4 regions of the Streptomyces macrosporus genome follow, and region 2 is predicted to be linked to each of the others. Evidence: riboswitches for the same ligand, from Rfam matches in the RefSeq annotation. Region 2 holds a riboswitch; each other region holds the start of a gene.

Region 1 (6,931 bases), on a different contig from region 2:
TGCGACCGTACGGGTCTGGACGCCGGGAACCGGCCCTTCTACGAGGTCTTCGGGCTGTTCCGACTCGCCGTGATCGCCCAGCAGATCTACTACCGCTACCACCACGGGCAGACCCGCAACCCCGCGTTCCGCACCCTGTGGTTGGCGGTGAACCACCTCGACCGGCGCTGCCGTCGGGTCATCGCCCGCGCGGGCCGCTGAACAGCCGCTGAACAGGAATCCCCGACGGCAGGAGAACAGCGATGCCGGTCATCCATCTGGTCCGCCACGGTCAGGCGTCGTTCGGCGCCGAGACGACGGAGGGGTACGACGTGCTGTCGGACCTCGGCCGCAGACAGGCCGAGGTCGTCGGCGCCGAGCTGGCCCGGCGCGCGCCGCGCGATCCGGTCGTGGTCTGCGGCACCCTGAGCCGGCAGCGGGACACGGCCGAGATCCTGATGAAGGCCGCCGGGCTCGCCGGGGCGCCGCGCACCGACCCCCGCTGGAACGAGTACGACCACATCGGCCTCGTCGAGCGCTACGGCACGGTCGCCGGCGGTGCCGTGGCGGGCGTCCCCGCCGAGCCGCCCGTCGACAACCGCGGTTTCCAGACCCTGCTCGACCGCGCGCTCGAAGCGTGGGTGGAGGACGTGGCCGACGGCGGCTGGGAGCGGTTCGCCACGGGCGCCTCCGACGCGCTGCGGGAACTGGTCGCCGACCTCGGCTCCGGGCGCGACGCCGTGGTGGTGACCTCGGGCGGGGTGCTGGCGGCCCTGTGCGGGGGGCTGCTGTCGGTGCCCGCGGCCGGTGTGGTGGCGCTGAACCGGGTGGTCGTCAACGCCGCGATCACCACCGTCGTCGCGGGCTCCTCCGGCGTCAGCCTGCTGTCCTTCAACGACCACGCCCACTTCACCGGGGACCGGCGTCCGCTGCTCACCTACCGCTGACCGCCGCCCGTCCCTCTCCCGTTGCACGATCCCGCGACCCCGCAAAGGAACCCTCATGCGCGCAGTACAGGTGGTCTCCCTCGACGGCCCCGGGTCCGTACGCGTCGCCGACGTCGACGACCCGCGTCCGGCCCCGGGCCGGGTGCTCGTCGACGTCCACGCCGCCGGTGTCACCTACCCGGACGTCCTGCTGACCCGGGGCGAATACCAGATCAAGCCCGATCCGCCGTTCGTCCCCGGCTCGGAGGTTGCCGGCACCGTCCTCGACGCCCCCGACGGCTCCGGCCTCGCGCCCGGCGACCGCGTCGCGGCCTTCCCCGGCTTCGGCGGCTTCGCCGAGCGGGTCGCCGTCGACCCGGCGGTCGTCTTCCCACTGCCGGAGCGCCTGTCGTTCACGGCCGGGGCCGGGGTGCCGATGAACCACCTGACGGTCCACTTCGCCCTGACGCGCCGCGGCCGGCTGCGGTCCGGGGAGACGGTGCTGGTGCACGGGGCGGCCGGTGGTGTGGGCACGGCCGCGGTCCAGTTGGCGCGCGCCCTGGGGGCGCGGGTGATCGCGGTGGTCTCCACCGAGGCCAAGGCGGAGGTCGCGCGCCGGGCCGGCGCCCACGAGACGGTGCCCGTCGAGGGGTTCCGCCGGGCGGTCGCCGAGCTGACCGGCGGGCGCGGTGTGGACGTCGTCGTCGACCCCGTGGGCGGGGACCGCTTCACCGACTCGCTGCGCAGCCTCGCCCCGGAGGGCCGGCTGCTGGTCGTCGGGTTCACCGGCGGGGAGATCCCCACCGTCAAGGTCAACCGGCTGCTGCTGAACAACATCGAGGTCGTGGGGGTCGGTTGGGGCGCGTTCTGGCTGCCCCGTCCGGAGTACCTGCGCGAGCAGTGGGACGAGCTCCTGCCGCACCTGGAGGCCGGCCGGCTCGACCCGCTCGTCGGCTCGACCCACCCGCTGGAGAGCGCTGCGGACGCCCTGCGCGAGCTCGACGGGCGCGGCGCCGCGGGCAAGGTCGTCCTCCTGACGCGCTAGCCGCGCCGCCCGCCACCGGCGCACACGGAAAAGACCGCCCCGGCCGGACCGAGGTCCGACCGGGGCGGTGGTGCCCCGCGGGGCGGTGCGTCAGCCGAGGGCCGCGATGGCCTGGTTGAACGTCTTCGACGGGCGCATCACGGCCGACGCCTTGGCGTCGTCGGGCCGGTAGTAGCCGCCGATGTCGGCGGGCGAGCCCTGGACGGCGATCAGCTCGTCGACGATCGTCCGCTCGTTCTCCGTCAGGGTCTCGGCGAGCGGGGCGAACGCCTCGGCGAGCTGGGCGTCGTCGGTCTGCCTGGCCAGCTCCTGCGCCCAGTAGAGGGCCAGGTAGAAGTGGCTGCCGCGGTTGTCGATGCCGCCGACGCGACGGGTGGGCGACTTGTCCTCGTTGAGGAAGGTGGCGGTGGCGCGGTCGAGGGTGTCGGCCAGCACCCGGGCCTTGTCGTTGCCCGTGGTCTGCGCGTAGTGCTCGAAGCTGACCGCCAGCGCGAGGAACTCGCCCAGGCTGTCCCAGCGCAGGTAGTTCTCCTTGACGAGCTGCTGGACGTGCTTGGGCGCGGAGCCGCCGGCACCGGTCTCGAACAGGCCGCCGCCGTTCATCAGCGGGACGACGGAGAGCATCTTGGCGCTCGTGCCGAGCTCCAGGATCGGGAAGAGGTCGGTCAGGTAGTCGCGCAGCACGTTGCCGGTGACCGAGATGGTGTTCTCGCCGCGGCGGATGCGCTCCAGGGAGAACTTGATGGCGTCGACCGGCGCCATGATCTCGATCTGCAGGCCCTCGGTGTCGTGCTCGGGCAGGTACCGGCGGACCTTCTCGATGAGCTTGGCGTCGTGGGCGCGGTTCTCGTCGAGCCAGAACACGGCCGGGTCGCCGGTGGCGCGGGCGCGGGTGACGGCGAGCTTGACCCAGTCCTTGATCGGGGCGTCCTTGGTCTGGCACATGCGGAAGATGTCGCCGGCGCCGACCGTCTGCTCCAGGACCACGTTGCCGCCTTCGTCGACCACCCGGACCGTGCCGGTGGTGGGGATCTCGAAGGTCTTGTCGTGGCTGCCGTACTCCTCGGCCTTCTGGGCCATCAGGCCGACGTTGGGCACCGAGCCCATCGTCGCGGGGTCGAAGGCGCCGTTGGCGCGGCAGTCGTCGATGACGGCCTGGTAGATGCCGGCGTAGGAGCTGTCGGGGAGGACGGCGAGGGTGTCGTGCTCCTGACCGTCCGGGCCCCACATGTGGCCGGAGGTGCGGATCATCGCCGGCATGGAGGCGTCGACGATGACGTCGCTGGGCACGTGCAGGTTGGTGATGCCGCGGTCGGAGTCGACCATGGCCAGGTCCGGGCCCTCGTTCAGCTCGGCCTCGAAGGACTCCTTGATCTTCGCGCCCTCGGGCAGCGCGTCCAGGCCCTTGAAGATGGCGCCCAGGCCGTCGTTCGGGCTCAGGCCGGCCCGGCTGAGCGTCTCGCCGTACTCGGCGAACGTCTTCGGGAAGAAGGCGCGCACCACGTGGCCGAAGATGATCGGGTCGGAGACCTTCATCATCGTGGCCTTCAGGTGCACGGAGAACAGCACGCCCTCGGCCTTGGCGCGGGCGACCTGCTCCTTGAGGAACTCGCGCAGCGCCGCGACGCGCATGACGGCCGCGTCCACGACCTCACCGGCCAGGACGGGCACCGACTCGCGCAGGACGGTGGTGCTGCCGTCGTCGCCCACCAGCTCGATGCGGAGCGAGCCGTCCTCGGCGACGACCGCGGACTTCTCGGTGGAGCGGAAGTCGTCGACGCCCATCGTCGCGACGTTCGTCTTGGACTCGGGCGTCCAGGCTCCCATGCGGTGCGGGTGCGTCTTGGCGTAGTTCTTCACCGAGGCGGGGGCGCGGCGGTCGGAGTTGCCCTCGCGCAGGACCGGGTTGACGGCGCTGCCCTTGACCTTGTCGTAGCGGGCGCGGATCTCGCGCTCCTCGTCGGTCTTGGGGTCGTCCGGGTAGTCCGGCAGGGCGTAGCCCTTCTCCTGCAGCTCGGCGATGGCGGCCTTCAGCTGCGGGATCGAGGCCGAGATGTTGGGCAGCTTGATGATGTTGGCCTCGGGCTTCTTGGCCAGCTCGCCGAGCTCGGCGAGCGCGTCGCCGATCCGCTGCTCCTCCTTGAGGTACTCGGGGAAGACGGCGATGATCCGCCCGGCCAGGGAGATGTCACGGCTCTCCACAGTGACACCGGCCTTCGCCGCGTACGCCTGGACCACGGGCAGGAACGAATACGTCGCCAGCGCCGGGGCCTCGTCGGTGTATGTGTAGATGATGGTCGAGTCAGTCACCGGGTGCTCCGCTCCACGTCTGCAACATTGCTCGACATCAAGATATCCCGCGATCGGCCCTCTCTCGACAGGACCCCGCCTCATGACGGCGCGAACGCGCCGGTCCCCCGGGCGGCGTCCGACGCGGGCCGGGCGCGGCGGAGGACCGCGGGCCATCCACGCCCCGCGGTCCTCCGCGTTCCGGACGGCTCAGTAGGGGCCGTTGACGTTGTCGATCGATCCGTAGCGGTCGGCCGCGTAGTTGCAGGCGGCGACGATGTTGGCCACCGGGTCGTACTGGCTGTCGGCCGTGCCGGCGACGTGGTAGGCGTCGAAGGTCGGCTTGATGACCTGGAGCAGACCGATGGACGGGGTGCCGCGCTGGGCGTTGACGTCCCAGTTGTTGATCGCGTTCGGGTTGCCGCCCGACTCGCGCATGATGTTGCGGTGGATGCCCTCGTAGGTGCCGGGGATGCCGTTGGCCCGCATGATGTCCAGGGCCTCGCGGATCCAGCCGTCCAGGTTGTCCGGGTAGGACGTGTTCTTCGCGGAGGTCTGCGCGGCCTGGGACTGCGTGGCGGCGGGAGGGGTCCTGCCCTGGTCCGGCGCGGCGCTCCGCTCCGCACCGGTCCCCTCGACGGCGAGGGTGAGCTTCTGGCCGGGGAAGATCAGGTTCGGGTCGTCCCCGATGGTCTTCCGGTTGGCCTCGTGGACGGTCCGCCAACCGCCCTCGACGTCGTGGTCGGTGGCGATCCCGTGCAGCGTGTCACCGCTGACGACGGTGTAGGAGTCCGTGGCGCCGGCCTTGGACTCGGACTTCGGGGCGGACTCCGGCGTGCCCTCCGCCCGGGAGTCGGCGCGCTTCTGCGCCGCGGGGGCGGCGTCCTGCGCGGAGACGGGAGCCGCGTTCGCGCCGCCCGCGACGAACAGCGGCGCCGCGACACCCGCGCCACCGGCCGTGAGGACGAGGGAGAGACGGGAGAAATGACGGGACATCAGAGGGGTGCGCGGACGTCGGTGGCGACCTCTGGACATGGGGGGTCCTCTCCTGCCGCCTGCGAGGTTAGCTGTCGGATTCGGGCCGGAGAGCCCGGCCGATTTCCGTCGTGCCGGAACACATCGGAATTCGGCTTCACCCCAAGCCGGGCCGGCTGAAAGCGCGGCACGGCGCGTATGTGGTTTCCCCGCTCCTGCCGTGGTCGGCTGCTGCCTCTCCACCGGCCGGGCGGCAGGATTCGGCGTCCCGGCGGTGGAGCCTCCGACTCGGGACGGAGGCCAGGACACATAAACACAGCCCCTCAACGGGGGCAAGACTCGGTAAAACAGCCGACGGTCGCCCCGTCGCCAAATCGTCGCCGCCGGCCACGGAATGCACCGGATCTTCCTCCGAGGGTGATCGCACGGAAATCCTGCGGAGACGTCAGAACCCCTTGCGGCATGGGAATTCGGCGGAAACCCGCATGGCGATCATCCGCCACGGGAAGACGAGGGACGAGGAAATGTGATTCCGGGCACATCGGCTTCCGAATTCTCTTTACATCGCACCATTCCGGACCTAGAGAATTTCTCCGGCAAGCCGTCGGAAAAACCGTTTTCCCTGGAGATGTCGCCCGCTTTCCCTCCGCCTGCTTTCCCTCCGTCCGCGTTCTCTCCGCCCGCGTTCTCTCCGCCCGCGGCCGGTCGGGTCCGCGGAACCGACCGGCCGCGGGCGTACGGGGACGGCCGCGGTGGACGCGTCAGCCGCCCTCCCTCTCGTCCGCCCCCGTGCGGCGACTGCGGAAGTACAGCAGCATGCTCACCACGGAGAGCGCGATCAGCACGATCCCCATGACGACCTCGTTGGTCTGGGCGACCCGTGGGGTGACCTCGCCGCCGTAGTCGACCACGAAGGGCGACACCAGCAGCCAGAGGCCGAGCAGGAGGACGACCAGGTCCGACAGCAACCCGCGCCGGCGCATCATCCCGGCGCCGGCGATGAACGCCACCACCAGGCCGACGCCGGTCTCGTTGCGCTGGGCCTCCTCCGCTGCGTCGGTGAAGGGGTAGCGCAGGGGCCACGACGCCACGAGCAGCCAGACGCCGGAGAGCAGCATCAGCAGGGTCACGATCCGGTCCCGTGCCCCCACGGGGCCGGGCAGGAGCGAGGGTTCCCGGCCGGACGTCCGACCGGGCGAAGAGGAATGACGGGCCACGACGACTCCTTACAGGTCCGTACCGGTCATCCTGCTGCCGATTCCGACGTCCCGCCCGCTATGCACCGCCGTCCCGGTTCCCCCCGGCACCCGTCCGTCCCCCCGGTCGCCCGTCCGGCGGACCGCCGGCACGTCTCACCCTCCGTGGTCGACGCGGAGCCCGCGGTGCCCCGGGCCGCCGTGCCGCCCGCCGCCGGACGGGGCGGCATGGCGGCCCGGAGACCGGGAAGAAATCCAACAGCAGGCTGGTTGTACCGGTTGGTCGTAGTTTTTGTGTGTTTGCGTTGACCGCACGCTTGCGAAGAACGATGTCGCGGGCGCGTCGCTCTCCTCGGAGACCCGAGGGGGCCCGCGTCCAGGACCGGCCCGGACACCGCGCGGTGCGGTGCCCGTTCCCGCCTGGGCAAGGAGAGAGAAATGACCGAGGGAACCGTCAAGTGGTTCAACGCGGACAAGGGCTTCGGCTTCATCGCCCGCACCGACGGACCGGACGTCTTCGT
Region 2 (6,931 bases):
GCCGATAGGCTACGACTGTGACATTTCCTGTGATCGGCATGGTCGGCGGCGGTCAGCTCGCGCGGATGACCCACGAGGCGGGCATCCCCCTCGGGGTCAGGTTCAGGCTGCTCAGTGACACTCCACAGGACTCCGCCGCCCAAGTGGTCCGCGACGTCGTCGTCGGCGACTACCGCGACCTGGACACGCTGCGTGACTTCGCCCGGGGCTGCGACGTGATCACGTTCGACCACGAGCACGTCCCGACCGAGCATCTGCGCGTCCTGGAAGCGGAGGGCATCCCCGTGCGGCCCGGTCCCGACGCGCTGGTGCACGCGCAGGACAAGGGCGTGATGCGGGCGCGTCTCACCGAGATCGGCATCCCCTGCCCCCGGCACCGCATCGTGGCGGACCCGGCGGACGTGGCGCGCTTCGCGGCCGAGACCGGCGGCTGGCCGGTCGTCCTCAAGACCGTCCGCGGCGGCTACGACGGCAAGGGCGTGTGGGTGGTGCGCTCCGAGGAGGAGGCGGCCGCCCCGTTCCGCGCGGGCGTGGCGGTGCTGGCCGAGGAGAAGGTCGACTTCGTCCGCGAGCTGGCGGCCAACGTGGTCCGCTCCCCGCACGGCCAGGCCGTGGCGTACCCGGTGGTGGAGTCCATCCAGGTGAACGGCGTCTGCGACACCGTGATCGCCCCGGCGCCCGACCTGTCGCCCGAGCTGTCCGGCCAGGCCCAGGAGCTGGCGCTGACGGTGGCGAGGGAGCTGGGCGTCGTCGGGCACCTGGCGGTCGAGCTGTTCGAGACCGGCGACGGCCGCATCCTGGTCAACGAGCTGGCCATGCGCCCCCACAACAGCGGCCACTGGACCCAGGACGGCGCGGTCACCTCGCAGTTCGCCAACCACCTGCGGGCCGTGCTCGACCTCCCGCTCGGCGACCCGCGCCCGCGCGAGCCGTGGACGGTGATGGTCAACGTGCTCGGCGGCGACTACCCCGACATGTACCAGGGCTACCTCCACTGCATGGCCCGCGACCCGCGGCTGAAGATCCACATGTACGGCAAGGACGTGAAGCCCGGCCGCAAGGTGGGCCACGTCACCACCTACGGCGACGATCTGGCGGACGTCCGCGAGCGCGCCGCCCACGCCGCCGCCTACCTGCGAGGGACCATCACCGAATGAGCAACGCCCCCCGTTCCGGTTCCGCCCCCGTCGTGGGCATCGTCATGGGCTCCGACTCCGACTGGCCCGTCATGGAGGCCGCGGCCAAGGCCCTGGAGGAGTTCGAGGTCCCCCACGAGGTGGACGTGGTCTCCGCGCACCGGATGCCGCACGAGATGATCGCCTACGGCGACCGGGCCGCGGACCGCGGCCTGAAGGCGATCATCGCGGGCGCCGGAGGAGCGGCCCACCTGCCGGGCATGCTGGCCTCCGTCACCCCGCTGCCGGTGATCGGCGTTCCGGTGCCGCTGGAGCACCTGGACGGCATGGACTCCCTGCTGTCCATCGTCCAGATGCCCGCCGGGGTCCCCGTCGCCACGGTCTCGATCGGCGGCGCCCGCAACGCCGGACTGCTCGCCGTGCGGATGCTGGCGGCCCACGACCCGGCCCTGCGGGAGCGGATGGAGCGCTTCCAGGCGGAGCTGAAGAAGCAGGCCGAGGAGAAGGGGCGCCGGCTGCGGGCCAAGGTCGCCGCGGGCGACGCGGGCTTCGGCTTCGGGGGGCGGTGAGATGGCCCGCACCGGGGAGACGCTGGAGCGGGCCCGCGCGCTGCTGGCCGCCCACCCCGTCGTCGACGGCCACAACGACCTGCCGTGGGCGCTGCGCGAGCAGGTCGCCTACGACCTCGACCGGCGCGACATCGCGAGCGACCAGTCGGCCCATCTGCACACCGACATCCCGCGGTTGCGGGCGGGCGGGGTGGGGGCGCAGTTCTGGTCCGTCTACGTGCGCACGGACCTGACGGGCGACGCCGCCGTCAGCGCCTGCCTGGAACAGATCGACGTGGTGCGGCGGCTGGCCGACCGTTACCCGGACGACCTGCGGCTCGCCTTCACGGCCGACGACATGGAGGCGGCGCGCGCCGAGGGCCGCATCGCCTCGCTGATGGGCGCCGAGGGCGGCCACTCCATCAACAACTCCCTGGCCACGCTGCGCGCCCTGTACCGCCTGGGCGTGCGCTACATGACGCTCACCCACAACGACACCATCGACTGGGCGGACTCGGCCACCGACGCCCCCCGCCACGACGGCCTGACCCGCTTCGGCGAGGAGGTCGTACGGGAGATGAACCGGCTGGGGATGCTGGTGGACCTCTCGCACGTGGCGCCGGCCACCATGCGCGACGCGCTGCGGGTCTCCACGGCGCCCGTGATCTTCTCGCACTCCTCCGCCCGCGCGGTCTGCGACCACCCGCGGAACGTCCCCGACGACGTGCTGGAGGGGCTGGCGGCCAACGGCGGTGTGGCCATGGCCACATTCGTGCCGAAGTTCGTCCTCCCCGCCGCCGTCGCCTGGACCGAGGCCGCCGACGAGAACATGCGCGCCCACGGCCTGCATCCCCTGGACGGCACCGAGAGGGGCCGGGAGGTCCAACGGGCCTTCGAGGAGGCCCATCCGCGCCCGGTCGCCACGGCGGCGACGGTCGCCGACCATCTGGACCACATGCGCGAGGTCGCGGGCATCGACCACATCGGCATCGGCGGCGACTTCGACGGCACGGCCTTCACCCCGTCCGATCTGAGCGATGTGTCCGGATATCCGAATCTGGTGGCCGAGTTGCTGGACCGTCACTGGTCCGAGGCCGACCTGGCCAAGCTGACCTGGGGCAACGCGGTGCGGGTGCTCCGCGACGCGGAGGCCGTCGCGCGGGACGAGCAGGCCCGGCGCGGCCCCTCGATCGCCACCATCGAACAGCTCGACGGATGACGCCGAACCCCCTTCGGTGACGTAACTCACGAGCGGGATCTCCGAGCCCGTCGCACTCCGTGCGGCCGGAGATCCCGCTCGGTCATATCCGCTGGTCATGGGCCGGTGTTGACGGAATGTCAGCGCGGCGGAATGTCGCCCTCGGAGACGGATTCGTCGCGCAGGGTCACAAATGAGACGTAGGCAATAGCAGCGAAACGGGCTTCCTGTGACCCATCGGCTTGTTGCGGCGGAAACGTTGTGTTTACGGTTCTGGCCGCGCCGTACGAACGTGCGGCGGCTCGCTGTCGGTACGCCGAATCCTGCCGACGGCAGCGGGCTGGACCATCCACACCGCCATCGGCAGGAGCGGGGGACCCAAGGTAAGCGCCGGACCGTGTCCGCACGGGACGGCTTGGGGTGAAGCCGTGTCACGACCCGACGTCGTGGCCCACACGGCCGGGCAACTCCAGCCCGAACCCGACAGCTCACCTCGCAGGCGTAGGAGAGGAGCCCCCTTATGTCCGCACGCGGACGTCATCGTCGTGCCCGCGCCGGCCGCCTCACCCGCCTGTCCCTGGCCATCTCGGTGGGCAGCGCCGGTGTGGCCCTGCCCCTGATCGCCGCCGGCAACGCCAACGCCGCCTCCGTCGACACCTGGGACCGCGTCGCCCAGTGCGAGAGCACGGGCAACTGGAGCATCAACACCGGCAACGGCTTCTACGGCGGTCTGCAGTTCACCCAGAGCACCTGGGAGGCCTTCGGCGGCACCCAGTACGCCCCGCGCGCAGACCTGGCCACCAAGGACCAGCAGATAGCCATCGCCGAGAAGGTCCTGGAGGGTCAGGGCCCGGGCGCTTGGCCGGTCTGCTCGGTCAAGGCCGGTCTGACCAAGGGCGGCCCCGCTCCCGCCGTCTCCCCCGACGGGAAGAGCGAGGCGAACGAGCAGCAGGCTCCGGCCGCCCAGGAGCAGCAGGCTCCCAAGGCCGAGCCCAAGGCCGAGGAGCAGGCCCAGCCGGAGCGCGCCGACCGCACCGAGCGGGCCGAGTCGACCGCCAAGACCACCTCCTACAAGGTCGTCAACGGCGACACCCTGTTCAAGATCGCCCGTGCCCACGACATCGCGGGCGGCTGGCAGGAGGTCTACGAGGACAACCGCCAGGTCATCGGCGACGACCCCAACCTGATCTACCCGGGCCAGAAGCTCTCCCTGGGCGGCGTCGCCGTCCAGCAGAAGGCCGCCGCCAAGCCGGAGGCCAAGCCGGAGGCCAAGGCCGAGCAGAAGGTGGAGAAGGCCGAGACCAACTCCCAGCCCGCGCAGCAGTCGATCGAGCGGGCCGACCGGAGCGCCGGCGCGTCCACCGACGTCTCCAGCGGCTACACCGCCCCGGTGAACGCCACCCCGTCCGGCTCCTACAAGGCCGCGGGCGCCCGCTGGTCCAACGGCCACACGGGTGAGGACTTCCCCGCCGCCTCCGGCACTCCGGTGAAGGCCGTCACCAACGGCACCGTGGTCTCCGCCGGTTGGGGCGGTGCCTACGGCAACCAGGTCGTCATCCGGCACGACGACGGCCGCTACAGCCAGTACGGCCACCTGTCCTCGATCTCGGTCGGCACCGGCCAGAAGGTCACCGTCGGCCAGCAGATCGGCGCGGTCGGCTCCACCGGCAACAGCACCGGCCCGCACCTGCACTTCGAGGTGCGCACCGGCGCCGGCTACGGCACGGACATCGACCCCCTGGCCTACCTGCGGGCCAACGGCGTCAACATCTGAGCCGTGCCACACGGCCCGACACGGGCCGCGTGACCCCTCCCCTGGGACGGCAAGAGGCGGGCGGGGCGCGGAGTGTGAACACTCCGCGCCCCGCCCGCCTCGTCCGTTCGCGGGGCGTCCGCGACCCGTTCGCGGCCCTTCCCGCGTGACGCGGTCAGTCGACGCAGAGACAGAAGGGGTGCCCCGCCGGGTCCAGGTAGACCCGGAAGTCGCGCTTGCCGCCGTCGTCGCCCTCGACGAGCCTCGCCCCCAGCTCCAGCGCCTCCCGCTCGGCCGCGTCCAACTCCTCCCTCGGCACGTAGAAGTCGAAGTGGAACTGCTGCGAGTGCTCGGCGCTCGGCCACTGGGGCGGCACGTGGCCGGGGGCCTCCTGGAAGGCCAGCGTCCGGCCCCGCAGCGCGCCCGAGTCGAACGTCACCTCGACCCAGCGGCCCTCGCCCTCGACCCTCCCGCCCAACATGCGCGCGTAGAACTCGGCGAGCTTCCCCGGCTCCGGGCAGTCCAGTACGACGACGGTCTTCAGTGTGGTGATGGCCATGGTGCTCCTCCTGTGTCGTGGTTTCCGCGTTCCCGTCTTCGTTACCTCTTAAGGGCTCCAACCAGTAACGAGTTACCTCATGATGGCCCTCCGGCGGTAACGTGGCAAGGGTGGAACAGCCGGAGGACCGGGATCCCACGCCGCCGGGGCTCCGCCTGGTACGGGATCTGATCAACACCCTGAACGTGGAGGCGGGCACCGACGCCCTCGCCACCGCGGACGGTCTCGCCGCGTTCGCGCACGACCACGGGTTGACCGGGCTCGGACTGGCCAAACGCGACCTTCCGGCCATCGTCGGACTGCGCGAGGGCCTGCGCGCCGCCTGTCTGGCCCACACGGGCGTCCGGATGCCCGAGGAGACGGCGGCCGAGCTGGCCGCGCTGCTGCGCCGCGCACCGCTCACCGTGGCCGTCGACGAGGAGGGGACGGCCACGCTCGAACCCGCCGACGTCCCCCCGGGCGCCGCGGCGTTCACCGCCCGGATCGCCCTCGCCGTGGCCACCGCCGCGGGCGACGGCACCTGGACCCGCCTCAAGGTGTGCGAGGCCCACGACTGCCGCTGGGCGTACTACGACAGGAGCCCGGCCGGCCGCAGGCGCTGGTGCACCATGGCCGTCTGCGGCAGCCGGGCGAAGATGCGGACGTACCGCGCGCGACGGTCGTCCGGAGGGTAGGCCCCGCCCCGCGCGGCCACGGGACCGCCGCCGACGCCGGCGGAGACGTCCGGGGCGCGCGGCGGCACGTCCTCGGCGCGGGGCTCCCGCCCGCGTCGGACGCTCACCGCCCGGCCCCGCTCCCCTCCGATCCGCGGGTGGGCGAGGCCCCCGTCGGACGCGCCTCCTCCGGCACGGACCGACGACCGCGGGCCCGGCCGGCCGTGCGAGGTGTCTAGGCCGTCGGACGGCCCAGGGCGCGGAAGGACCAGCCCGCCTTGCGCCACAGCGCCGGGTCCAGCGTGTTGCGGCCGTCCAGGATGCGCCGCTCGGCCACGACCTCGCCCAACACCTGCGGGTCCAGCTCCCGGAACTCGCGCCACTCCGTCAGGTGCAGCACCACGTTCGCCCCGCGCACCGCCTCCAGCGCGCTGTCGGCGTAGCCCAGGGTGGGGAAGACCCGTCGGGCGTTCTCCATCCCCTTGGGGTCGTAGACCATCACCTGTCCGCCCTGGAGGTGGATCTGCCCGGCGACGTTCAGCGCGGGCGAGTCCCGCACGTCGTCGGAGTCGGGCTTGAAGGTCGCGCCCAGCACCGCCACCCGCTGCCCCAGGAAGGTGCCGCCGACCGTCTCGCGGGCCAGCTCCACCATGTGGGAGCGGCGGCGCATGTTGATCGAGTCGACCTCGCGGAGGAAGGTCAGCGCCTGGTCGGCGCCCAGCTCGCCCGCCCGGGCCATGAACGCGCGGATGTCCTTGGGCAGACAGCCGCCGCCGAAGCCGATGCCGGCGCGCAGGAACTTCCGCCCGATCCGATCGTCGTACCCGATCGCCTCCGCCAGCTTCACCACGTCGCCGCCGGCCGCCTCGCAGACCTCGGCCATGGCGTTGATGAACGAGATCTTGGTCGCGAGGAAGGAATTGGCCGCCGTTTTCACCAGCTCGGCGGTGGGGAAGTCGGTGACGACGAACGGCGAGCCCTCCGACACCGGCTTCGCGTACACCTCGCGCAACAGCTCCTCCGCCCGCTCCGAGCGCACCCCCACCACGATGCGGTCCGGGCGCAGGGTGTCCTCGACGGCGTA
Region 3 (6,931 bases), on a different contig from region 2:
TCAGCTCCGCGGGCAGGCCGAGGCGTTCGGTCGCGGTGTCGGTGAGGACGACGAGCGGGTCGGCGTCCCGGCCGGAGCGGTGCAGTCGTGGTGCGCCGAGTCCGGCGTCGGTCAGCGCCCAGTCCACCAGCTCCGGGACGGTGCGTGCCGGGCAGTCGAGGGTCCGGCCGTCGGCGAGGTGGGCGGTGCCGTCCCCGTCCAGGACGGCGAGCGGGCCGCTCGGGAAACGGGCGTCGGGCGCCACGGAGGCGGACGCGGGGGCGGGAGCGCGCCGCGCGGACGGTGTCGGCGCCGGACGCCGCGGCGTGGGCGCGGCGATCCGGGCCGGGGAGGTGACCGGGGCGCGAGCGGGGGCGGGTGGGGTGGTGGGGGCGGGGACGGACGCCGGTACGGGCGCGGCGGGAGCGGGAGCGGAGGCGGGGGCAGGGGCGTGCGCGGGGGCGGTGCGGCAGAAGCCGCCGATGTGCTGGGGTCGTCCGGCCGCGCGGTAGGGCGTCGGCTTTCCGCACAGCACGCACGGACGCGGCTCACCGGTGACGAGTCCGCCGTCCCCGGTGCGGTCCGCCTCGGCCACGGCGGGGGTGGCGGGTGCGGCGGACGCGGCCGTGATCGGTTCGGGGGCCGGTGCCGGGGCCCGCTCCGGGCCGGGGTCTCCCGCCTCGGCCGGGTACCTGGCGGCCCAGCCCTCCAGCAGCCGCGCGTACGCCTCCCGCTTGGGCGGACGCGGTTCGCTGCGGCCGGTCTCCCAGCCGGCCACGGTCTCCCGCCGCACGCCGAACACGTCCGCCAGTTCGCCCTGGGTCACTCCCGCGGCCGTGCGCAGCCGCTTGCGCTCGGCCGGTGGTGGGAGTTCGTTCGGGCGGGTCAACAGGGCGTCGACCGCGGCCAGTAGCCGATCCCGCTCGTTGGGCATGGGACACCTCCGCGTCCGAGCCTAACCATCCGTGCGCCCCGGGCCGTCCACCGGACGTGCCCCGTTCCGCCTCGCGCGCGGCAGGGTGCGGGGCCGTGTCCGTCACACCTCGGTCACGACGAGGTTTCCCAGGGTGGACGATCCCAGTCGGCGGAGGAGATCGGCCTGGGCGGCCCCGCACCGCACCTCCACCCGGCGGGTGCCGGTGGCGGCGTGGCGGAGCAGCAGCGCGGCGCAGCCGATGTCCAGGAAGCACAGCTCCGACAGGTCCACGCGCACCGGCGGGGCGTCGCCGTCCCCGACCGGCACCGTCCGCAGTGCCGCGCGGAACTCCTCGCGCGTGGCCAGGTCGGCGTCGCCGACGAGCCTGACCTCGTCCGCCCCGCACACGGCCGCGAGGTCGCCGGGCCTCTCCAGCAGGTCGACCGGGTGGGCCTTCCGCATGGCCGTGAGCACCGCGTCGTCGAAACGGCGCCGGTCGTAGGCGCAGACCTCCGTGTACCGGCCGTCGGCGAAGAGGTGTCCGGCGTGGGACTCGCGGTGCATCACCGTCTCGATGTCGGCGCCGAGGTCCCGCACCCAGGCCATGTCGATGTAGGCGCGCAGGCCCGCGTAGCCCTCCCGGACAGCCCGTTCGGTCTCCTCCCGCAGCCGTCTCGTCTGCCGTTCGGGGGTGAACTCCCGGTCCGGGCGGATCAGCGACCGGATGCTGCCGTAGCGGAGCCGGCCGCGGGCGAGGGCCGTCTCGGCCGGCGGCACGCAGGAGAGCAGTCGGTGGTCGACCTCCTCCCTGGGGAGGGCCGGGTCGGGGAAGAGGAGCACCTTCTCCCCCCGGACCAGTCCGTCGTGGGTGAAGGCCGCCAACCCCTGCCAGAGCGGCTCGCCCGCGTACCCGACGAAGGCGTGGTCCCCCGGCCTCAGCCTCTCCACGGCGATGGTGTGGTCGGTTGCGCCGTTCCATACGGCCACGTGGTGCCGCCCCTTCGTACTGGGAGAATCAAGGTGGCAGCACGACATTACGCTCGGTGTTCACCGACGAGGAGCGTCTGCCCACATCCGACTTCTATTGACGGAAAGGGAACGGAATCTCGCGTGATGTGAGCACTTCGCCGGAACAGCGGCGCGGGAATGATCGGGAGTTTCCCTCCGGCCCTCGGCCGGGCCCTCGGCGTCCTCCCTGCTCCCCGCGGGTCCCGGCGGGGTCCGGGAGAGAACGCGCGGGAGGGCCCCGACGCCCGACGGGGCGACACGCTCCGTGTCCGCCGCCGGCTCGAAGGGCGCCGTACGGCCGGGTACGGCCGGTCCGCGGCGGTGCCCACCGGCGGGACGTCCGCCCGCGCCGCGTCCGGTCACCGCTGGGTGAGCCGCAGCCGCACCTCCACCTCCTGGTCGCCGGAGATCCGGGGTTCGGCCGTCACGTCGTAGAAGCCGGCCAGCGCGTCCCGGACCTGCCGCACCGCGTCGGGGCTGCCGCTGATGTCGGCCTCGGTCGGCTCCTTCAGCTCCAGGGAGCACTCCACGTCGCCGTGCGTGCCGACGTCGACCGTGCCGACCCAGAACCTCCGCCGCTCCTCCCCGTCTCCCTCGGCCCGGTCGTGGCCGTCCCCCAATTGAGGCGACCGCGGGAACGCGGACCTCAGCACGGCGAAGACGGCCGCGGCGTTCGAGGGAGTGCAGTCGGGGAGTTCGACCTCGACCAGGTTCGCGCTCTCTTCCATCCGTTCAGTGCTCATAGCCCCACCTGTACCCCGGTGCGGGCGATGGTCACAGTCCGGTCCGGTCCATCCGGGTCGCTCTTTCGGCCGTCCCGATTCCGTGGGCGGCACCAACGGCCTTGCTAGGCTCGCCGCATGGACACGACGGCCTACCACGCCGCTCCCGCCCGGCTGAGGAACACGCCGAGCTGGCTGCTGTCGCAGACGACGGCGCACGCCCACCGGCTGGTGTGGGGGGCGTTCGCCTCCGCCGACGCGCGCAACCACCACTACGCCCTGCTCTCGGCCCTGGAGGAGTACGGCCCCGCCAGCCAGGCGGAGCTGGGCCGCCGCTGCGGCATCGACCGCAGCGACGTCGTCGCCGCGCTCAACGAGCTCGCCGAGCGGGAGCAGGTGACGCGCTCCTCGGACCCGGCGGACCGGCGGCGCAACATCGTCACGATCACCCCGGCCGGACTCCGGCAGCTCGCCCGGCTCGACGAGGCCCTGGGCCGGGCGCAGGACGAGCTGCTCGCCGGGCTCTCGGCGGACGAGCGGGACCGGCTCACACGGCTGTTGGGGAAGGTCCTGGAGCACCACGCGGCCCGGCGGACGGACCGGGAGGGCTGAACACGGCGGACCTCGCGTCCCTCGCGGCGTTCCTCGCGCGGGGCACCGGGCCACGGGGACGGGTCACGGAGGCGGCGAGGAGCCCCGCCCGTCCGGGCCGACGGAGGTCCGCGAGGCCGTGACGCCCGGCCGGCCCGCCGCCCCGAACGGTAGTCGCCCGGCCGGCTACCGATCCGCCGACCGCAGGATCTCCGCCTCCTTCTCCGGTGCCAGACCGAGCCGGGGGCGGTCGGGGCGCCGGGGCGGTTCGCCGCCCAGGCCGCGCAGCCAGGCCCAGGTGTCGGCCACCGTCTCGGCGACGGGCCGGCAGCGCAGCCCCGCCGCCACGGCCTGGGAGACGTCCCCCTGGTGGAGGGCGTCGTGCGCCTCGCCCGGCGGGATCCAGATCGGCAGGTCCGTCCAGGGCAGCGCCCCCGCCGCGAGAACGGTCTCCGGTTCGGTCCAGCGCAGTTCGGCCCCGGAGCCGGTGACGCGCACACAGCTCTCCAGCAGTTCGGCCATGGTGGTGTGGCCGGGCGGGCTCACCACGTTGTACGGGCCGCCCAGCCCGCGCTCGACGGCGTCCAGCGTCCAGCCGGCGAGGTCGCGGGCGTCCACGTACTGCAGGGGGAGGTCGCGGGGGCCGGGCGCCAGGACCTCGCCGCCCCGGGCGACGCGCAGCAGCCACCACGGCAGCCGTCCGATGTTCTCGTGGGGGCCGAGGATCAGTCCCGCCCGCACCAGCAGCGCCCGGTCGCCGAAGGCGGCGAGGGCGGCCAGCTCCCCTCCCCTCTTGGCCCGCGCGTAGTCGGCGCCGCTCTCGTCGTCGGGCGAGGCGTCGACCACCGGGCCGTTCTCGTCCAGGCCCGCCGGAACGGGGTCGGCGTACACCGAGCGGCTGGAGACGTAGACGTGGTGCCGCACGTGCGGGGCCAGGAGTTCGGCGGCGTCGCGCACCGCGGAGGGCGCGCCGCTCCAGGTGTCGACCACGGCGTCCCAGCCGCCGTCCCCGGCCGCCTTCTCCAAGGCGTCCAGGCCGCCGTCGGCCGTGCGGTCGCCCAGCAGTTCCGCGACGCCGGGAGGCGCGGCGTGCCGTCCCCGGTGGAAGACGGTCACCCGCCGGCCGCGGGCCGACGCCTCCTCGGCGACCGCCCGACCGACGAACTCCGTTCCGCCCAGTATCAGAAGTCTCATGGGGCGAGCCTGCCCGCCCGGGCAGCGCGGCGGAACGGCTTCACGCCCCGGGCGGAATCGCCGAGAGCCGAATCGGGCCGGACACGCCGACGGGGCGCCGCGGACGGGTGTCCGCGGCGCCCCGTCACCGGGGCCGTCGAGCCCGGTCCGGGATCACTTCACGCGCCCGTACCGCACGCTCTTGGTCCAGATCTTCTCCTTGCGGACGGTCTTCCCCGGCTTCGGGGAGTGCCAGACCCGTCCGTCACCGGCGTAGATGCCGACGTGGTAGACGCTTCCACCGGAGTGGAAGAACACCAGGTCGCCTTTCTTCCGGGACTTGGCGGTGATGTGCTTGGTGCGGTTGTACTGGGCCGCCGCGGTGCGCGGCAGCTTCTTGCCCGCCTTCTTGTACGAGTACTGGGTGAGTCCCGAGCAGTCGAAGCGGTTCGGCCCGGCGGCGCCGTACTGGTAGGGCGCCCCCTTCTTGGAGGCCGCGACCTTGAGCGCCTTGCCCGCGGGCGTCAGCGCCTCGGCGTCGGGGGTGGCGGCCGGGATCAAGGCCGTTCCCGCGAGCGTCGCCGCGGTGACGGCGGAGGTGACGGCCGCTCGGGACACGAGTCCGGGTATACGCGGGTACGCGGACATGGTTCAACCCTTCGTCATCCGCCTGCGAAAGATGACCTGTCGGGTTCGGGCTGGCGAAGTTGCCCGGCCACCTCGGTGGCTTCACCCCAAGGGCCGCGTGGTGTGCGGCCCGTCGTGCTTGGGTCTCCCGCTCCTGCCGATTCGTCATGGTCCGTCTCTCACCCGGGCGGCGGCAGGATTCGGCGTCCGCCCGGGCGCCCCGCCCCGTGGCGGGGACTTGCCGTTGTCTACGGATAGTGCGTCAAGAACGGGCTCAGGTGCGAGATCTGACGGTATCTGTGAATTTGTTCACTTCTGTGCCGTCCGGAGTCCCGGGCCGTTCCACTGCCCGGCCGCAACCTCTCGAAACGGCCTCTGAGCAGCGGCTGTTGGCCCCCCTCCGAGGGTGCGGCGAGGCGGCCGGAACGGTCTCGGCGCGCCGCTCGCGCCGAGACGATCACCTCGAATGGCCGCCCTCGTGTCGGGTGACCCTCGACCCACGCCATCATGAAAACCCGAAAATCCGAAAACCCGAAGACGGGTCGGGCGCGCCGGAAGCGGACGCGGTCGACGGCGGTGCGGACGCCCGCGGCGCCGGCGGACCGGCGTTGCCGGCGGGCAGGGGAGCGCGGCGGGGCCGACCTGCGGCAACGGTGCCGCGCGGGTGTCGGAGGGCGATCGCCGCAGGTGGAGGCCGTACGGTGCCCGCCGTCTCGCCGGTGGGCACCGTACGGCCGGAAGGCCCGGCCGGGCCGCCACCGCCTCCCGGCGGCGGCCCGGCGGAGGTTCAGCGGATGTGCATGCCCGAGATCGTGCGGGCGACGACCAGTCGCTGGATCTCGCTGGTGCCCTCGAAGATCGAGTAGATCGCGGCGTCCCGGTGCATGCGCTCCACCGGGTACTCCCGGGTGTAGCCGTTGCCGCCGAGGATCTGGATCGCCTGGGCGGTGACGGCCTTCGCGGTCTCCCCGGCGAACAGCTTGGACATCGATCCCTCGGCGGCCTCGAAGGGCTTGCCCGCCGCCGCCATCCACGAGGCCCGCCACACCAGCAGGCGGGCGGCGTCGATGCGGGTGCGCATGTCGGCGAGCTGGAAGGCGATGCCCTGGTTGTCGATGATCGGGCGGCCGAACTGCACCCTGGTCTTGGCGTACTCCAGGGCGACCTCGTAGGCGGCCCGGGCGATGCCGACGGCCTGGGCGCCCACGGCCGGGCGGGACGCCTCGAAGGTGGCCATCGCGGCGTTCTTCACGCGCTCGCCGCCGCCCTTCTTCGCCTTCTCGCGGGCGCGGGCCAGGCGCTCGTCGAGCTTCTCCTTGCCGCCCAGCAGGCAGTGGCCCGGGACGCGGACGTCGTCCAGCACCACCTCGGCGGTGTGGGAGGCGCGGATGCCGTGCTTCTTGAACTTCTGGCCCTGGGACAGGCCGGGGGTGTTCGGCGGGACGACGAAGGAGGCGTGCCCCTTGGCGCCGAGCTCGGGGTCGACGACGGCGACGACGACGTGGACGTTGGCGATGCCGCCGTTGGTCGCCCAGGTCTTGGTGCCGTTGATCACCCACTCGTCCTTGGCCTCGTCGTAGACCGCGCGGGTGCGCATCGCGGAGACGTCCGAGCCCGCGTCGGGCTCGGAGGAGCAGAAGGCGGCGACCTTCACGTCGTTCGCGTCGCCGTACATCTGGGGGATCCAGGTGCCGATCTGCTCCTCGGTGCCGTTGGCGAGCACGCCGACGGCCGCCAGGGCGGTGCCGACGATCGACAGGCCGATGCCCGCGTCGCCCCAGAACAGCTCCTCCATGACCACGGGGATGCCCAGGCCGGTGGGGTCGAAGTACTGCTGGGCGTAGAAGTCGAGCGAGTACAGGCCGATCTTGGCCGCCTCCTGGATGACGGGCCAGGGAGTCTCCTCGCGCTCGTC
Region 4 (6,931 bases), on a different contig from region 2:
GCTGAACTCGTGCTCTCCGTCGGGGGTCGGGCCGGAGGCCCACAGACCCGCGGCGGCGGCCTCGCCGTCGGAGAGGTGCCACAGCGTCGCGGCGTGCTCGCGGTGCTCCTCGTCCGCGAGGCCGCCGGGGACGATGACGTCCTCCAGGTTGTCCTCGCGGAGTTGCTCGATGGCCGCGAGCCACAGGTTCTGGTGGTAGGTGTCCCGGGCGAGGTTGAACTTCAGCATGTCCTTCACGCCGGGGTCGTCGGTCATCTTGTACAGGCGTGCCGTCTGGAGCCGGCTCTGCGCCTCGGCGGCGACGTTGGCGTAGAAGTCGGCCAGCAGGTTTCCGCTGGCCACCGCGTAACGGCCGTTCCAGGGGTAGCCGTTGCTGTCCGCCGGGAGCGCCGCGCCGCCGGCGACGATCGCCTGCTGCGGGTCCATGCCGCTCATCACGGCGCCGACGGCGGGGTCGGAGGTGGCGACCTTGGTGGTCGCGGTGGCGGGGGCGCCCTCCAGGAGCCGGGCGATCATGGTGGCGAGCATCTCCACGTGGCCGATCTCCTCCGTGGCGACGTCCATGATCAGGTCCTTGTACTTGCCCTTGATGCGGCAGTTCCAGCCCTGGAACAGGTACTGCATCATCACGGTCATCTCGCCGTACGCGCCGCCGACGAGTTCCTGGAGCTTGTGGGCGTACACCGGGTCGGGCTTCTCCGGCTTCGCCTCGAACTGGAGCCGCTGGGTGTGCTGGAACATCTGTGCTCTCGCTTTCCGAACGAGCGGGCTTCTCGGCCGTCGGCGGAGCGCGGACGTGTGCCGTCCACCGCGCCGGGGGCGGGGTGCGCTCCGCTCTTCGGACGCTAGGCACCGCCCGTCACCGTTCCGTCTCCATCGGGCGGGGCGACGGGCGCGCCGAGGGGGTGTGACGTGCCCGGCGCTGGGAACACCGTGCGTTCACGGACCCGTGGAGACCGGCCGTGCCGGTCTCCCCCGGAGAGAAAGTCATGACGTCCTCCTTCGTCCTCACATCCCGGCAACCCCACCCCGAGGCCGCGGAGTGGGAGGCCCGTCTCGCCCTGTTGGGCCGCTTCCACCTGGAGATCCGGTCCCGGAGAGTGGCCATCGGCCCGTCCGTGCAGCGGCTGTTGGCCCTGCTGGCGCTGCACTCGGAGGGGGTGACCAGGCCCTCCGTGGCCTCGACGCTCTGGCCCGACCTGCCCGTGCGGCGCGCGGGCGCGAGCCTGCGCTCGACCCTGTGGCGGCTGTCCCGGAGCAGCGGGGAGGACCGGCTGGTCGACGCCGACGACAGTTGCCTCGCGCTCGCCCCGACCGTCGGCGTCGACCTGCACCTGGCCGAGCGGCACGCCGCGTCCCTCGTCTCGTCGCAGGAGCCCGGCCCGGTGCCGCTGCCGGTCCTGGCCGAACTCGACGAGGACCTGCTGCCCGACTGGACCGAGGACTGGCTGCTGGTCGCCCGGGAGCACTTCCGCCAGACCCGGCTGCACGCGCTGGAGGCCGTGAGCCGGCGACTGCGCGACGGCGGCCGGCTCGCCGCCGCGATGGAGACCGCCATGATGGCCGTGGAGGCCGAGCCGCTGCGCGAGAGCGCGCACCGTCACGTGGTGGACGTCCACCTGGCGGAGGGCAACGTCGCCGAGGCCCTGCGGCACTACGAGTTCTTCCGGCGGATGCTCCGCAACGAGCTGGGGCTGGGGCCGTCGTCCGGTTTCCGCCGGCTCGTGGCGCCCTACCTGAGCCGTCCCCTGGACCCCTGACGCCGGCCCGTGGCCGCGGTGACACCCCCGTGACGGAGGCGTGACGCCACCGGGTGTTCCGGGGGCGCCCCGGCTCCTTCTCCGGAACGCCCGGCGGGGCGCGCGGCCGGGAGCGGACCGCTGCCCGCCCTGGTGCCCGCGGCGGGCGTGGCCCGGCCGGTGCCGGTCGACTCGCTCCACGGCCGGGCATCGGGGAGAGTGGAGAGGTGTACGGCGACGCGCGGCATGGGACGTTGGACGGCGGGAGCCGGGCCCGCGTCCGCGCCATCCCGGGCATCGGCCGTCCGCCGTGGCTGCTGCCCCTGGCGCTGATCGCGCTCGGGGTGATCTTCGATCTGCTGACACCGGCCAGTCTGCTCGTCGGCTCGCTGGCCGCCGCGCCCATGGCCGCGGCGGCCCTGTGGACGGGGCGCGGCACGGTGCTCACGGGGGCCCTCTCGACGGTCTCGGCCTTCTCCCTGGTGGTGTGGGCGAACGTCCTGACCGTGGTGGAGGGCGTGGTGCGGGTGGTGGCGGTCTTCACCGTCAGCCTGCTGGCCGTGGCCGTCCACCACGCCCTGCACCACAGCGAACTGCGACTGGCCTCGGTCCGCCGGGTCGCCGAGGCCGTCCAGCTCGCCGTGCTGCCCGTCCCGCCCTCCCGCATCGGCGACCTGACGCTCGCGGTGCGCTACGAGGCGGCGCAGGTGAACGCCCTGATCGGCGGCGACATGTACGGGGTGCAGCAGACGCCGCACGGCGTCCGGATGCTGGTGGGCGACGTGCGCGGCAAGGGGCTGGACGCGGTCGCCGCGGTCACCGTGGTGTTCGGCGCCTTCCGGGAGGCGGCCGAGACGGAACCGGACCTGGGGGCGGTCGCGGACCGGCTCGAACACGCCCTGGTCCGGGAGATGGAACAGCGGGGCGGGGCCGGCCGGGTGGAGGGGTTCGTCACGGCCGTCCTGGCCGAGGTCCCGGCCGGGGCGCCGGGGACCCTGCGGATCGTCAACCGGGGCCACCCGCCGCCCCTGCTGCTCTCCGCGGACGGGTCGTCCGTGCGGGTGCTGGAGCCGGACTCGTACGCGCTGCCGCTGGGGCTGGGGGAGTTGGCGGGCGGAGGCGGCCACGCGGATCCGGTGCCCTTCCCGCCGGGCGCCCTGCTGCTGCTCTACACGGACGGGCTGACCGAGGCGAGGAACACCGAGGGCGCCTTCTACGATCCGGTGGCGCGGCTGCGCGGCCGGCGCTTCGCGGAGCCGGGCCTCCTCCTGGACGCGCTCGTCGCGGACATCGACGCGTACACGGCCGGGGGCACGGACGACGACATGGCGATGCTGGCGGTCATGCGCGATCCCGTCCCGCCGGCCGCGGCGCGATCACCGTCCGTATCAGGGACGCACCCCTCCGCATAACATCTGAGGCAACGTCAGGTAATGTGACGCGTCTCTCCGTTGGGATTCCAAGGTCAACTCGCCCGAATTGCTCAGGTATTGCCCCGTTAAGTCCCCCAGAAAATTGCTTCTGTTTCAAAGGGGAGACTTGGAATCACGCGTGTCCCTCTATTAACGTTCGATAACGCAGCGCGGTCGTCACCGCCGCCGCAAGAGGCGGCACCGTGCGCCGTCGCCGAATCCCGAACGCGGTCTCGCGGTACCGAGAGGCCGTGCCCAGGGAACCGGGGAACCACCATTTGGGGTGAATCGGTCCGCACCGTGTGCGCGGATCCGTAGGGGACCTTCCTGCTCCGAACCCGTCAGCTAACCCGGTAGGCGAGAGGGAAGGAAAGGAGAGCGCCTCCGTGGCGTCCAGCAGCCCGGCCCCCGAGGCCCCCGAGGTCTCGTACGACCCGCACACCGCCACCTTCGCCCCGTTCGGCCCGGACGGGGACGAGGACCGCCCGGCGTGGAACCCCACCGAGGACTCCATACGCCCGGTCCGCGGCCGGCACCGCGTGGTCAAGCAGCGCACCGGCATGGCACGCAGCGGAGCGGTTCTCGGCGTCGGCATGATCGCCGCGGTCGGCGCGGGCGGCATCGCCACCGCCAAGGAGAAGTCCCCGGCCGCGATCTCCATGCCGGACCTGGGCTCCGTCGCCGACGACATCCCCGGCATCGGCGGGCTCATGGCCGACTCGGAGTCCGACACCGACGAGGGCTCCGGCGAGACCGGCACCCCCCTCGTCCAGGCCGGTTTCGGCACGGACACCGCGAACGGCACCACCGACACCCTGACCGCGGACGCGGGCGAGGCCCTGCGGGCGCGCATCCTCCAGCAGGCCGACCGGCAGCAGGCGAGCGCCACCCAGGCGGCCCTCGAGGCCGCCGCCGACCAGGCCGCGGACAAGGCGGCCGAGGAAGCGGCGGAGAAGGCCGCCAAGGAGGAGGCCGAGCGCAAGCGCAAGGCCGCCGAGGAGGCCAAGCGGAAGGCCGAGGCCGAGCGTCTGGCCAAGCTCGCCGCCGGCTACACCCTCCCGCTCTCCTCGTACCAACTGACCTCCACCTTCGGCCAGTCCGGCTCGATGTGGTCCAGCACCCACACCGGCCTGGACTTCGCGGCCCCCTCCGGCACCCCCGTCAAGGCCGTGCACAGCGGTGAGATCGTCGAGGCGGGCTGGGCCGGCTCCTACGGCTACCGCATCATCCTCAAGCTCGACGACGGCACCGAGATCTGGTACTGCCACCTGTCGTCCATGACCAAGACCGGCGGCAAGGTGACGACCGGCGACGTGATCGGCCGCGTCGGCTCCACCGGCAACTCCTCCGGCCCGCACCTCCACCTGGAGGTCCGCCCGGGCGGCGGCGACCCGATCGACCCGCTGGCCTGGCTGCGCGGCAAGGGCCAGAACATCTGACCTCGTCCCGCTCCCGACTCCCGCGCCGCCGCCTCGCGCACCGTCGGTGTGTCCGTCGGCCGACCGGAGGAGGGGACGAGGCGGCGGCGTCCGGGCCCCTGCCCTTCCCCGTCTCCACTCCTGGCTCCACCCCCTGGCTCCACCCCATGCCCCGGCGGCCCTGGTGACCCACCCCCCGACACCAGGGTCGTCGGCCTCTCCGCCCCGCTCCCGAGCGGTCACGGTCGCCGCTCCCGCCGCCGGCCGACGGTTTCGGTGCGCCGTACGCCTCAACGCGCCGACGGGCCGGCCGGCTCCAGAGGACGCTCGCCGGTGAACCGCAGGTGGTAGCGGTTGACGCCGCCGCGCACCAGCCCGGGGAAGTGCTGGACGCGGTGCCACTGCGGGCTCGTCGAGCCGATGCCCTCGCCGGGCGTCCGCAACGCGTCGACGTGGGCCTGCTCGCTCTCCCACTCCGCGTAGTTGACGACGCGCGTGCCGTCGACGCTCAGGTGGAAGTGCCCGGCGATGCCGCCGGGCGGCAGGCCGCTGTCGGTCGCGAGCGCCTCGCCGACGGCGTCCACCCACGCCCGCTGCCGCTCCTCGTCGGGCCCCTCGAACCCCGCGTCCACGACCACGACGCATCCGGGTTCGGGCCGCTCGCCCTCCCGCCGGGGCGGGAAGCTGCGGTAGAGCCGGGTGCGCACCAGCTCGACCCGCTCGATCCCCGGCACCGCGGCGTCGATCTCGTCGTTCCGCTCCTGCCGGTGCTCGCGGACGTAGTCCTCGTACGCCTCCTGGCACGTCCACTGGGAGTGGTGGAGCAGCGTCCGGCCGTCGGACCCGGCGTACACGCTGTACGACAGCAACTCCGGCGTCGGCCAGGGCCGCTTCCTCCAGGTGGCCGCGATCGCCGCCACGGCGGCGCGCTGCCGCTCGGGCGTCCCCACGTCCCAGGTGCTGAAGAGCGCGGCGCCGACATCGGGGCGGGTGGGGTCGGGGTGCGTGGGCATGACGGTGCTCCTTCGCCGGTCACGGAGGTGTCCAACGCGTTCGTGACCCACCCTCACACCTCAAGTCGCCTTGAGGTCAAGGGGCTCCGGGACCGTCGGCCGCGGCCCGCTCCGGGCGGGAGGGGGCGTCACGGCTCCTTGCGCAGCTTGTCGAGCAGGGCGATCGAGGCGTCCGGCTCCAGCGCCCGCCGGTGGAGGTCGGCGAACGCCCTGCGGTACTCCTCCACCTCCGCGTCCTTCTCCAGGTAGAGGGAGGCGGTCAGGCTCTCCTGGTACACGACGTCCAGGGACGGGTCCGCGCCCACCAGGACGAGGAACGCGCCGACGGCGGAGGACCGGAGCCCCCGGTCGAACGGCAGGATCCGCAGGTCGACGTTGGGCAGCCGCGCGCACTCCACCAGGTGCGCCAACTGCTCCCGGTGGACGTCCGGCGGACCGGCCCGCCGGACGGCCGCCTCGTCCAGGACGACCCGCAGCTCCAGGGGGTCGGGGCGCGTGAGGACCTCCTGCCGCTTCATGCGGACGTCGAGGACGGCCCGGAGGCGCTCCTCGGGGATGGGGTCGAGGTCCGTGCGGTACAGCGCCTCCGCGTAGCGGCGGGTCTGGAGCAGGCCGGGAACGTGGGCGGTTGCGTAGTGGTCCTCCCGGACCGACTCGTTCTCCAGGGTCAGGAACAGGTGCATCCGGCCGGGGATCGCGTCGGGGTACGCCTGCCACCAGCCCTCGGCCCGGGCGCTCCGGGCGAGCTCGACGAGACGGGCGCGCTCCTCGTCCGACGCGCCGTACACGCGGCACAGGGCGTCGACGAAGGCCCACTTGACCGGCCCCTCCTTGGTCTCGTAGCGGCTGACCGTCGCCTTGGAGAGACCCACCAGCCCGCCGGCCTCCTCCAGGGACAGCCCCTTCTGCCGGCGCAGCCTGCGCAGGCCGGCGCCGAGCTGTCGGCGTCGTGTCGTCGGCCCTGTAGCCATGGCCGGCCACATCTCCCTTCACCTGGCGCCGGACGAGCGCCCGTTCCCGGGCGCTCCGAATGCGTCGCCGGAACAAGGTAGTTCACGGAGAAGGAGATTCGAGGGGGATTCGTGGCTGAGAGTTACACAGTGAGAGTCACCATGTAATACTCTCACGCGTTCTGTCACTCAGAGCATTCGATCGGTCACCGCTGCCGGTGAGGGTGGAATCCGGGGTCGGAGGGATGGCGTCCATGCGTCTCGATCACTGTCTGTCCAGGAAGCGGTGGGAACTCTCCTTCCTGGCGGAACCGGAGGAGGTGGCCGTTCTGCGGCGCGTCGTTCGGACGCACCTGACGCTCTGGGGGTTCCCGGAACTGATCGACGAGGCGCAGCTCT

The links. Region 2 has a riboswitch for cyclic di-AMP ahead of ABD335_RS22130 (transglycosylase family protein). Riboswitches for the same ligand answer to the same signal wherever they lie in the genome.
Region 1: another riboswitch for cyclic di-AMP. It lies ahead of ABD335_RS00520 (transglycosylase SLT domain-containing protein); the one in region 2 lies ahead of ABD335_RS22130 (transglycosylase family protein).
Region 3: another riboswitch for cyclic di-AMP. It lies ahead of ABD335_RS15905 (C40 family peptidase); the one in region 2 lies ahead of ABD335_RS22130 (transglycosylase family protein).
Region 4: another riboswitch for cyclic di-AMP. It lies ahead of ABD335_RS24585 (M23 family metallopeptidase); the one in region 2 lies ahead of ABD335_RS22130 (transglycosylase family protein).

The regions. Positions count from the first base shown of each region.
Region 1 is NZ_BAAASZ010000003.1:11,266-18,196, forward strand. Features, by position in the region: gene ABD335_RS00500 (phosphotransferase family protein) at 1-201, shown strand, start outside; gene ABD335_RS00505 (histidine phosphatase family protein) at 243-926, shown strand; gene ABD335_RS00510 (NADPH:quinone oxidoreductase family protein) at 982-1,950, shown strand; gene ABD335_RS00515 (NADP-dependent isocitrate dehydrogenase) at 2,041-4,260, opposite strand; gene ABD335_RS00520 (transglycosylase SLT domain-containing protein) at 4,450-5,274, opposite strand; cyclic di-AMP (ydaO/yuaA leader) riboswitch at 5,278-5,454, opposite strand; gene ABD335_RS00525 (SPW repeat domain-containing protein) at 5,976-6,344, opposite strand; gene ABD335_RS00530 (cold-shock protein) at 6,849-6,931, shown strand, end outside.
Region 2 is NZ_BAAASZ010000031.1:38,187-45,117, reverse strand. Features, by position in the region: gene ABD335_RS22145 (5-(carboxyamino)imidazole ribonucleotide synthase) at 18-1,157, shown strand; gene purE (5-(carboxyamino)imidazole ribonucleotide mutase) at 1,154-1,705, shown strand; gene ABD335_RS22135 (dipeptidase) at 1,707-2,903, shown strand; cyclic di-AMP (ydaO/yuaA leader) riboswitch at 3,228-3,397, shown strand; gene ABD335_RS22130 (transglycosylase family protein) at 3,403-4,656, shown strand; gene ABD335_RS22125 (VOC family protein) at 4,811-5,194, opposite strand; gene ABD335_RS22120 (CGNR zinc finger domain-containing protein) at 5,305-5,868, shown strand; gene ABD335_RS22115 (UDP-glucose dehydrogenase family protein) at 6,083-6,931, opposite strand, start outside.
Region 3 is NZ_BAAASZ010000023.1:91,701-98,631, reverse strand. Features, by position in the region: gene tap (telomere-associated protein Tap) at 1-913, opposite strand, end outside; gene ABD335_RS15925 (MEDS domain-containing protein) at 1,016-1,882, opposite strand; gene ABD335_RS15920 (hypothetical protein) at 2,263-2,646, opposite strand; gene ABD335_RS15915 (MarR family winged helix-turn-helix transcriptional regulator) at 2,764-3,237, shown strand; gene ABD335_RS15910 (NAD-dependent epimerase/dehydratase family protein) at 3,403-4,410, opposite strand; gene ABD335_RS15905 (C40 family peptidase) at 4,564-5,037, opposite strand; cyclic di-AMP (ydaO/yuaA leader) riboswitch at 5,041-5,194, opposite strand; gene ABD335_RS15900 (acyl-CoA dehydrogenase family protein) at 5,804-6,931, opposite strand, start outside.
Region 4 is NZ_BAAASZ010000034.1:79,745-86,675, forward strand. Features, by position in the region: gene ABD335_RS24570 (manganese catalase) at 1-741, opposite strand, end outside; gene ABD335_RS24575 (AfsR/SARP family transcriptional regulator) at 990-1,760, shown strand; gene ABD335_RS24580 (PP2C family protein-serine/threonine phosphatase) at 1,967-3,151, shown strand; cyclic di-AMP (ydaO/yuaA leader) riboswitch at 3,389-3,526, shown strand; gene ABD335_RS24585 (M23 family metallopeptidase) at 3,538-4,590, shown strand; gene ABD335_RS24590 (antibiotic biosynthesis monooxygenase) at 4,860-5,582, opposite strand; gene ABD335_RS24595 (helix-turn-helix domain-containing protein) at 5,711-6,553, opposite strand; gene ABD335_RS24600 (ATP-binding protein) at 6,787-6,931, shown strand, end outside.